DNA from 2 places in the Pseudomonas sp. ZT5P21 genome. Region 1 is predicted to be linked to the other one. Evidence: predicted binding sites of a transcription regulator. Region 1 holds the regulator's gene; the other holds the start of a gene.
The links. Region 1 encodes FliA, which starts transcription of late flagellar genes. Its sites were predicted from a motif close to CTAAAGTTTNNNNNNNNNNNGCCGNTAA; they were not measured.

Region 2: a site for FliA is predicted at 1,779-1,806, ahead of ACYZT9_RS01505 (methyl-accepting chemotaxis protein). Genes of this name have one in related genera too.

What each region holds. Positions count from the first base shown of each region.
Region 1 covers NZ_CM142705.1:4,198,654-4,204,108, reverse strand. Annotated here, with positions in the region: gene flhA (flagellar biosynthesis protein FlhA) at 1-230, shown strand, start outside; gene flhF (flagellar biosynthesis protein FlhF) at 242-1,570, shown strand; gene fleN (flagellar synthesis regulator FleN) at 1,687-2,517, shown strand; gene fliA (RNA polymerase sigma factor FliA) at 2,514-3,254, shown strand; gene ACYZT9_RS19475 (chemotaxis response regulator CheY) at 3,422-3,793, shown strand; gene ACYZT9_RS19470 (protein phosphatase CheZ) at 3,816-4,604, shown strand; gene ACYZT9_RS19465 (chemotaxis protein CheA) at 4,676-5,455, shown strand, end outside.
Region 2 covers NZ_CM142705.1:313,858-319,312, reverse strand. Annotated here, with positions in the region: gene ACYZT9_RS01505 (methyl-accepting chemotaxis protein) at 1-1,663, opposite strand, end outside; rRNA gene rrf (5S ribosomal RNA) at 1,966-2,081, opposite strand; rRNA gene rrf (5S ribosomal RNA) at 2,188-2,303, opposite strand; rRNA gene ACYZT9_RS01490 (23S ribosomal RNA) at 2,463-5,354, opposite strand.

The DNA.
Region 1 (5,455 bases):
TTCTGCTGGAGCCAAGCATGGCTGAAAAACTGCAGCGCTCGTTGATCGAAGCGGCGCAGCGTCAGGAAATGCAAGGTCAACCGGTGATTCTGCTGGTGGCCGGTCCGGTTCGCGCGATGCTGTCGCGATTTGGCCGACTGGCAGTCCCGGGTTTGCATGTGTTGGCTTACCAGGAAATCCCTGACAACAAGCAAGTGACCATCGTTGCGACAGTAGGGCCCAACGGCTGAGGTAGTGGTTTATGCAAGTTAAGCGTTTTTTCGCCGCCGATATGCGTCAGGCCATGAAGCTGGTTCGTGATGAGCTGGGCGCCGATGCCGCCATCATTGGCAACCGCCGGATCGCCGGTGGTGTGGAGCTGACGGCTGCCCTGGATTACAAACTGTCGGCGCTGGCCCCGCGTGTTCCGAACATGGAACTCGAGGACGAGCTGCGCAAGACCCAGTCGCGGATCGTGACCGCCCAGGCCGAACTGAGCCTGCGTAGCGAGGGCGAGAGCGACAAAGCCACCAATCGCCAGTTGTTCGCCGGCCTGCCGTTGACCGCCGCCGAGCCGCTGATCGAACCGACTTACACCGAACCCCGCCGTGCAGCGCCGGCCCCTGCGCCAGTCTCCGCCGGTGTCGATCCGCGGGCGTTCGACTCGATGCGTTTCGAACTCAACAGCCTGCGCGAACTGATGGAAGTGCAACTCGGTTCGCTGGCCTGGAACCAGTTGCAAGGCAGTCGTCCGGCCCAGGCCAACCTGTGGCGCCGCCTGCAACGGATCGGTTTATCCGGCCCGTTGTCCCGCGACCTGCTGGCGATGATTACCGACATTGAAGAACCTCGCCAGGCCTGGCGCATGTTGTTGGCGCACCTGGCGCGGATGATTGCCACACCGGAAGTCGAGCCGCTGGAAGAGGGCGGTGTGATTGCCATGGTCGGTCCTGCCGGCATGGGCAAGACCACCACTCTGGCCAAACTCGCGGCCCGTTACGTGCTCAAGTACGGCGCGCAGAACATCGCGCTGGTGAGCATGGACAGCTACCGCATCGGTGCTCAGGAACAACTCAAGACCCTGGGTCGGATCCTCAACGTGTCGGTAACGCACGTCGACCCGGGCCAGTCTCTGGTGCAGGCGCTGGAGCCTTTGCTGCGCAAGCGTGTGGTGCTGATCGATACGGCGGGCCTTCAGGCCAGCGATCCGGCACTGCGCATGCAGCTCGAGAGCCTGGCCGGTCGTGGCATCAAATCAAAAAATTATCTGGTTCTGGCAACCACCAGCCAGAAACAGGTTCTAACCGCCGCTTATCACAGTTACAAGCGCTGCGGGCTCGCTGGCTGCATCCTGACTAAACTGGATGAAACAGCAAGCTTGGGCGAGGTGTTGAGCCTGGCAATCAGTCATGAGTTACCGGTGGCTTACCTGACCGATGGGCCGCGGATTCCGGATGATTTGCATCTGCCGCGGCGTCATCAATTGGTCAGCCGCGCCGTCAGCGTGCAAATGCAGGAAGAACCCAGCGAAGAAGCCATGGCTGACATGTTCGCTGATATTTACCACAGCCCGACCAAGCAGGTCGGCTGAGGTATTAATGAACAGTTTTTGTACCTACATCGATGGTCTGCCATGCATTGTTCCGTTTGTGAACGCGCAGCCAGTAATGTGGCCTCCGTCTATGCAAGACAAGGTAAAGAAATAACATGGGCAGCATGCATCCCGTACAGGTGATCGCGGTGACCGGCGGCAAAGGTGGCGTCGGGAAGACTAACGTGTCAGTGAACTTGTCCCTGGCTCTAGCTGAGCTCGGCCGGCGCGTCATGCTGCTGGACGCTGATCTGGGGCTGGCGAATGTCGACGTCCTGCTGGGACTGACACCCAAACGCACCCTGGCCGACGTGATCGAAGGCCGCTGTGAGCTGCGCGACGTGTTGTTGCAAGGCCCCGGCGGCATCCGCATCGTCCCGGCCGCATCCGGCACTCAGAGCATGGTGCATCTGAGCCCGGCGCAGCACGCTGGCTTAATCCAGGCGTTCAGCGATATTGGCGACAACCTCGACGTCCTGGTGATCGACACCGCCGCGGGTATTGGTGACTCTGTAGTCAGTTTCGTTCGCGCCGCGCAAGAAGTCTTGCTGGTGGTCTGCGACGAGCCGACCTCGATCACCGACGCCTATGCACTGATCAAGCTGCTGAACCGCGACTACGGCATGAACCGCTTCCGGGTCCTGGCCAATATGGCCCAGAGCCCGCAGGAAGGTCGCAACCTGTTCGCCAAGTTGACCAAGGTCACGGATCGCTTCCTCGACGTCGCCTTACAATACGTCGGTGCGGTGCCGTACGACGAAAGCGTGCGCAAGGCCGTTCAGAAGCAGCGTGCGGTCTATGAAGCTTTTCCGCGTTCCAAGTGCTCCCTGGCCTTCAAGGCCATCGCGCAAAAGGTCGATACCTGGCCGCTGCCCGCCAACCCGCGCGGGCACCTGGAGTTTTTCGTCGAGCGCCTCGTGCAACAAACGGCAGGACCCGTGCTATGACAGCCAGCGGTTACAACCTTTACAAGAAATCGGCACGTGACGCGCAGTACGAGCTGATCGAGCGTTACGCGCCACTGGTCAAACGCATTGCTTACCACTTGTTGGCGCGATTGCCCGCCAGTGTCCAGGTCGAAGACCTGATCCAGGCCGGCATGATCGGCCTGCTTGAAGTGTCGACCAAATACGACGCCAGCAAAGGCGCGAGTTTCGAGACGTACGCGGGCATACGAATCCGCGGCGCCATGCTCGATGAAGTCCGCAAGGGAGACTGGGCGCCACGTTCGGTCCACCGCAATACCCGCATGGTCAGCGACGCAATTCGCTCGATTGAAGCTAAAACCGGCCGTGACGCTAAAGATCACGAAGTTGCGGCCGAACTCCAATTGAGTCTCGACGATTACTACGGGATTTTGAACGACACCTTGGGCAGCCGGTTATTCAGTTTCGACGATCTCTTGCAGGACGGCGAACACGAAGGGCTGCACGAGGATGGCGCGAGTGCTCATCTCGAGCCGTCACGCGATCTGGAAGATGAACGCTTCCAGGCGGCGCTGGCGGACGCGATTGCCAATTTGCCGGAGCGTGAGCGACTGGTGTTGGCGCTGTACTACGACGAAGAGTTGAATCTCAAGGAAATCGGTGAAGTCCTGGGGGTCAGCGAATCTCGGGTCAGCCAGTTACACAGCCAGTGCGCGGCCCGTTTGCGGGGGCGTTTGGGGGAGTGGCGAGCGCGCTGAAGGCAGTGTGGGGACACTGCGAACGTGGCTGGTGTGGTGTTTAACTGCGCCGGTTTCGATCTGTTGTGCTCCAGACAGTCATCGAGTGCTTTGCCGGATTGATTGAAATGGCGCGTCCAGGTGCTGGGCGCGTTTAAGACTGCTTGGAGGTCGAATTGGACAAGAACATGAAAATCCTCATCGTTGATGACTTCTCAACGATGCGGCGGATCATAAAAAACCTGTTGCGTGACCTTGGGTTCACCAACACGGTCGAGGCTGACGATGGCACCACTGCCATTCCGGTTCTCAACAGCGGAAGCATCGACTTTCTGGTAACGGACTGGAACATGCCTGGCATGACCGGTATCGATCTGCTGCGTCACGTGCGCGCCGATGAAAAGCTCAAGCACCTGCCGGTGCTGATGGTGACCGCTGAAGCCAAGCGCGAGCAGATCATCGAAGCGGCCCAGGCCGGTGTTAACGGCTATGTGGTCAAGCCCTTCACGGCCCAGGCGTTGAAAGAAAAAATCGAGAAGATTTTCGAACGCATCGGTTGAGAAACTGCGCCACGGGGGAGCTATGGACCATAACGAATCTTCACAGGGCGATTTTGAATCGACCCTGAAAAAACACGCGGTCGAGCTGGTCGAAAGCCTTGAAAAAGGCAAGTTCGGCGACGCTGTGCAACTGATCCATGAGCTCAATCAGACCCGTGACCGCGGCCTGTATCAGGAAGTGGGCAAGCTCACTCGCGAGCTGCACAGCGCGATCGTCAATTTCCAGATTGACCCGCACATGCCGCAAGCCGAGGAAGTGTCCCAAATCACGGATGCCACCGAGCGTCTGGGTTACGTTGTGAAGCTGACCGAGGCTGCCGCCAACCGCACCATGGATCTGGTCGAAAACTCCACGCCGCTGGTCAACAGCCTGAGCGATGAAGCGCAGGCGCTGAGCACGGACTGGGGACGCTTCATGCGTCGCGAAGTCGGGGCTGAAGAGTTCCGCGAGCTGGCACGGCGTGTCGACGGTTTCCTGGCACGCAGCAGCACGGACAATCGCGCGGTGTCGAGCAACCTCAATGACATTTTGCTCGCCCAGGATTACCAGGACCTCACCGGTCAGGTGATCAAGCGGGTGACCCAATTGGTCACCGAAGTAGAAAGCAACCTGCTCAAGCTCGTACTCATGGCCAGTCATGTGGACCGCTTTGCGGGCATCGAACATGACCGTGAAGCGATGCTTGCAGAAAAAGATCCGCAAAAACATCTCTCTCAGGGTGAAGGTCCGCAGATTCATGCCGATAAAAGAGAAGACGTTGTGTCCGGTCAGGACGATGTGGACGATTTGCTATCCAGCCTAGGGTTTTAGAATTTTAGAATTTTAGAATTTTAGAATTTTAGGTTTTTTAGGTTTTTAGACCTGTTAGGAGCACCCCCTTAATGAGCTTCGGCGCCGATGAAGAGATCCTTCAGGATTTCCTGGTTGAGGCCGGCGAGATTCTAGAGCAATTGTCCGAACAACTGGTCGAGCTGGAAAGCCGACCGGATGATGCGGACTTGCTCAATGCAATTTTTCGCGGTTTTCACACTGTAAAAGGGGGCGCCGGCTTCCTCCAGCTCAACGAGCTGGTGGAGTGCTGTCACATCGCCGAGAACGTGTTCGACATCCTGCGCAAGGGTGAGCGTCGCGTCGACTCGGAATTGATGGACGTGGTTCTCGAAGCGCTGGACGCGGTGAACAGCATGTTTACCGAAGTTCGCGAGCGCAGCCCGATCACGGCTGCCACGCCTGAATTGCTCGCGGCCCTGGCTCGTCTGGCCGAGCCGCAAACCGCGGATGAAGCCTCACCTGTGGCTCAAGTGGTGGAAGAACCGGCTGCCGAAGCCGAATCAGGCGACATCACCGATAACGAATTCGAACAACTGCTGGACTCGCTGAACGCCGTCAAGGCACAGGCCGAGGCGCCGGCGGCTGCTCCGGTTGCAGCGACCAATGCGGCGGCCAGCGACGAAATCACCGATGCAGAATTCGAGTCGTTGCTCGATCAATTGCACGGCAAAGGACAGTTTGCCGTCGACGCGGTGGCAGCACCCGCTACGCCCGCACCGGCTACCCCGAAAGCGCCAGGCGACAGTTCAGACATTACCGACGACGAATTCGAAGCACTGCTCGATCAGTTGCACGGCAAGGGCAACTTTGCGGTTGACGCGCTGGAATCG
Region 2 (5,455 bases), 1.7 Mb from region 1:
TCACACTGACCAGGCGCAAACCCGCCTGATTCGCCACTTCAACGCTCTCTTCACTGGATACCTGACTGGCGTTCATGGTGGTCACCGCTTCGCGAGAACCGATCTGCAACGAGGTGATCATTTTGTGAATCTCCTCGGCCGATTCCTGCGTACGATGAGCCAGATTGCGCACCTCGTCTGCCACCACGGCAAAACCACGCCCGGCTTCACCGGCGCGGGCCGCTTCGATGGCTGCGTTGAGGGCGAGCAGGTTGGTTTGCTGGGAGATGCCCTTGATCACGTCGAGAATGTGCCCGATGTTGTCGGTGCTCGCATTAAGGGTTTCGATCTGTGTGCATGACAGGCTGATTTTCTGCGACAGCTCGGTCATGGCCAGAATGGTTTTTTCCACCACCTGACGACCGTCATCCGCCTGCTCGCTCGCGCTGCTGGCGTGCTGCGAGGCATCGGCGGCGTTGCGAGCGATTTCCTGAGTCGCGGCACCCAATTGGTTGATCGCCGCCGCCACACTGTTGGTGCGCGCACTTTGCTCATCGGAGCCGACGATCGAGGCGTTGGACGAAGCCATGACCCGTTGCGACAGGTCATGGACCTGGCGAGTGGCCGACGACACCTCGGAAATCGACGCGTGAATCCGCTCCACAAACTGGTTGAAAGAACCGCCCAGTTCGCCGAATTCGTCTTTGCTTTCCACGGCCAGTCGACGGGTCAGGTCACCCTCGCCCTGGGCGATGTCCTGCATCGCTCGACCCATGGTTGTCAGTGGGCGCATCAACACGTTGATCAACAGGCTCAACAGCCCTGCAATCACGGCCACGGCGATGAACATCGCGACCAACGCCGAGGTGCGGAACTGGCTCAACGGCGCGTAGGCCTTTGCCTTGTCGATCGACAGACCGATGTACCACGCCGCATTCGGCAAACCGTTGACCGGGGTGAACGAGAGGATGCGCTCCTGGTTGTTCAGGGTGACTTGCTGATTACCCTTCTCGATGCGTAGGCTCGCGTTAGGGTAGATGTCCTTCAGGTTTTTCATGACCTGGTCTTTATCCGGGCTCACGATCACCTGACCGTCGGCACTGACCAGAAACGCGTGACCGATGCCGCCGAAGTCCACCGAGTTGATGATCTTCACCAGCGTTTCCAGACTCAGGTCACCGCCGACTACGCCGAGCAATTCGCCGTTCTTTTTCACCGGCATGGCGATGGTCACGACCAGGCCACCGACGGCGGCCATGTAAGGCGGGGTCAACATGGTTTTGTCAGCGACAACTGCTTGCTTGTACCAAGGCCGCTGACGCGGGTCATAGCCGTCCGGCATCTTCGCGTCCGGGCGCTGGGTGAACACGCCATTGGTCTGGCCAACGTACGTGAACTGGAAATTCGAGGTGAAGGCCGGCTGATCAACCAGACCCGGCAGATCGGCATTGGCGCCTTGATGAGCGACATTCTGCGCGAGGTTTTCCAGGACCAGCACGCGGCCGCTCATCCAGTTATGCACACTGCTAGCGGTAAGGTCACCGGCCTGTTGAACAGAGGATTCGAGGTTTTGCCGAATGGTATTTCGCTGCAGATAGTCGTTGTACAAAGTGAACAACGCAAAAGCCAGCACCACGACGCCGGAGGCGGCCAACAGGATTTTATGGCTGAACTTGAGATTCATTTCATGGGACTTCTTATGCAGAAAGTGGGGATGCGGTCCGGGTTGCAACATTCCATGTACAGCTCGAGCGGCGTTCTATGACCGCTCTACTTTGGTGCACGCATGTCTCATCAGTCTGTCGGCACAAACGAGATAAATCTTAGAGATATGTGTGAAATGGTCGGCCGTTGCGTCAGATACCTGCCAAACGGTGCGATAGAGCGCGTGAGGTAGCATTCGTGTGGAGGGCGATTGGGCTTTTTAGTGAGCCCGAAACGACAAAACCCCTGTCTGCGTTAGCAGACAGGGGCTTCGGAATTTAATCTTGACGATGACCTACTCTCACATGGGGAAACCCCACACTACCATCGGCGATGCATCGTTTCACTGCTGAGTTCGGGATGGGATCAGGTGGTTCCAATGCTCTATGGTCGTCAAGAAATTCTGTGACCAGCCCGTTACGCGGTAACGTGCCAGCAAAATCGGTGACTTCTACTAAAACAAAACCCCTACCTGCATACGCAGATAGGGGTTTCGGAATTTAATCTTGACGATGACCTACTCTCACATGGGGAAACCCCACACTACCATCGGCGATGCATCGTTTCACTGCTGAGTTCGGGATGGGATCAGGTGGTTCCAATGCTCTATGGTCGTCAAGAAATTCGGTAGCCAGGTCGTGGGCCTTTGCAGGTTCACGCTCCAGCGAATGGGTATGCGATAGTTTGGTGTTTTGCGAGTCTCTCGAACTTTCGGTTCGTGTCGTCTTCACACACCGCAATCTGGCCTCTTTCGAGTTCACAAATTGCTTGGGTGTTATATGGTCAAGCCTCACGGGCAATTAGTATTGGTTAGCTCAACGCCTCACAGCGCTTACACACCCAACCTATCAACGTCGTAGTCTTCGACGGCCCTTCAGGGGACTCAAGGTCCCAGTGAGATCTCATCTTGAGGCTAGTTTCCCGCTTAGATGCTTTCAGCGGTTATCTATTCCGAACATAGCTACCCGGCAATGCCACTGGCGTGACAACCGGAACACCAGAGGTTCGTCCACTCCGGTCCTCTCGTACTAGGAGCAGCCCCTCTCAAATCTCAAACGTCCACGGCAGATAGGGACCGAACTGTCTCACGACGTTCTAAACCCAGCTCGCGTACCACTTTAAATGGCGAACAGCCATACCCTTGGGACCGGCTTCAGCCCCAGGATGTGATGAGCCGACATCGAGGTGCCAAACACCGCCGTCGATATGAACTCTTGGGCGGTATCAGCCTGTTATCCCCGGAGTACCTTTTATCCGTTGAGCGATGGCCCTTCCATACAGAACCACCGGATCACTAAGACCTACTTTCGTACCTGCTCGACGTGTCTGTCTCGCAGTCAAGCGCGCTTTTGCCTTTATACTCTACGACCGATTTCCGACCGGTCTGAGCGCACCTTCGTACTCCTCCGTTACTCTTTAGGAGGAGACCGCCCCAGTCAAACTACCCACCATACACTGTCCTCGATCCGGATAACGGACCTGAGTTAGAACCTCAAAGTTGCCAGGGTGGTATTTCAAGGTTGGCTCCACGCGAACTGGCGTCCACGCTTCAAAGCCTCCCACCTATCCTACACAAGCAAATTCAAAGTCCAGTGCAAAGCTATAGTAAAGGTTCACGGGGTCTTTCCGTCTAGCCGCGGATACACTGCATCTTCACAGCGATTTCAATTTCACTGAGTCTCGGGTGGAGACAGCGCCGCCATCGTTACGCCATTCGTGCAGGTCGGAACTTACCCGACAAGGAATTTCGCTACCTTAGGACCGTTATAGTTACGGCCGCCGTTTACCGGGGCTTCGATCAAGAGCTTCGCGTTAGCTAACCCCATCAATTAACCTTCCGGCACCGGGCAGGCGTCACACCCTATACGTCCACTTTCGTGTTTGCAGAGTGCTGTGTTTTTAATAAACAGTCGCAGCGGCCTGGTATCTTCGACCGGCATGGGCTTACGCAGTAAATGCTTCACCCTCACCGGCGCACCTTCTCCCGAAGTTACGGTGCCATTTTGCCTAGTTCCTTCACCCGAGTTCTCTCAAGCGCCTTGGTATTCTCTACCCAACCACCTGTGTCGGTTTGGGGTACGGTTCCTGGTTACCTGAAGCTTAGAAGCTTTTCTTGGAAGCATGGCATCAACCACTTCGTCACCCAAAGGGTAACTCGTCATCAGCTCTCGGCCTTAGACCCCCGGATTTACCTAAGAGTCCAGCCTACCACCTTAAACTTGGACAACCAACGCCAAGCTGGCCTAGCCTTCTCCGTCCCTCCATCGCAATAACCAGAAGTACAGGAATATTAACCTGTTTTCCATCGACTACGCTTTTCAGCCTCGCCTTAGGGACCGACTAACCCTGCGTCGATTAACGTTGCGCAGGAAACCTTGGTCTTTCGGCGTGGGTGTTTTTCACACCCATTGTCGTTACTCATGTCAGCATTCGCACTTCTGATACCTCCAGCAAGCTTCTCAACTCACCTTCACAGGCTTACAGAACGCTCCTCTACCGCATCACCTAAGTGATACCCGTAGCTTCGGTGTATGGTTTGAGCCCCGTTACATCTTCCGCGCAGGCCGACTCGACTAGTGAGCTATTACGCTTTCTTTAAAGGGTGGCTGCTTCTAAGCCAACCTCCTAGCTGTCTAAGCCTTCCCACATCGTTTCCCACTTAACCATAACTTTGGGACCTTAGCTGACGGTCTGGGTTGTTTCCCTTTTCACGACGGACGTTAGCACCCGCCGTGTGTCTCCCATGCTCGGCACTTGTAGGTATTCGGAGTTTGCATCGGTTTGGTAAGTCGGGATGACCCCCTAGCCGAAACAGTGCTCTACCCCCTACAGTGATACATGAGGCGCTACCTAAATAGCTTTCGAGGAGAACCAGCTATCTCCGAGCTTGATTAGCCTTTCACTCCGATCCACAGGTCATCCGCTAACTTTTCAACGGTAGTCGGTTCGGTCCTCCAGTTAGTGTTACCCAACCTTCAACCTGCCCATGGATAGATCGCCCGGTTTCGGGTCTATTCCCAGCGACTAGACGCCCTATTAAGACTCGCTTTCGCTACGCCTCCCCTATTCGGTTAAGCTCGCCACTGAAAATAAGTCGCTGACCCATTATACAAAAGGTACGCAGTCACCCAACAAAGTGGGCTCCCACTGCTTGTACGCATACGGTTTCAGGATCTATTTCACTCCCCTCTCCGGGGTTCTTTTCGCCTTTCCCTCACGGTACTAGTTCACTATCGGTCAGTCAGTAGTATTTAGCCTTGGAGGATGGTCCCCCCATATTCAGACAAAGTTTCTCGTGCTCCGTCCTACTCGATTTCATGGCCAAGAGATTTTCGCGTACAGGGCTATCACCCACTATGGCCGCACTTTCCAGAGCGTTCCGCTAATCTCAAAGCCACTTAAGGGCTAGTCCCCGTTCGCTCGCCACTACTAAGGGAATCTCGGTTGATTTCTTTTCCTCAGGGTACTTAGATGTTTCAGTTCCCCTGGTTCGCTTCTTAAGCCTATGTATTCAGCTTAAGATACCTAACTTGTGTTAGGTGGGTTCCCCCATTCAGACATCTCCGGATCAAAGTCTGTTTGCCGACTCCCCGAAGCTTTTCGCAGGCTACCACGTCTTTCATCGCCTCTGACTGCCAAGGCATCCACCGTATGCGCTTCTTCACTTGACCATATAACCCCAAGCAATCTGGTTATACTGTGAAGACGACATTCGCCGAAAATTCGCGATTAAACTCACAAATTTTACCTTAGCCTGATCCGTTACCAGTGA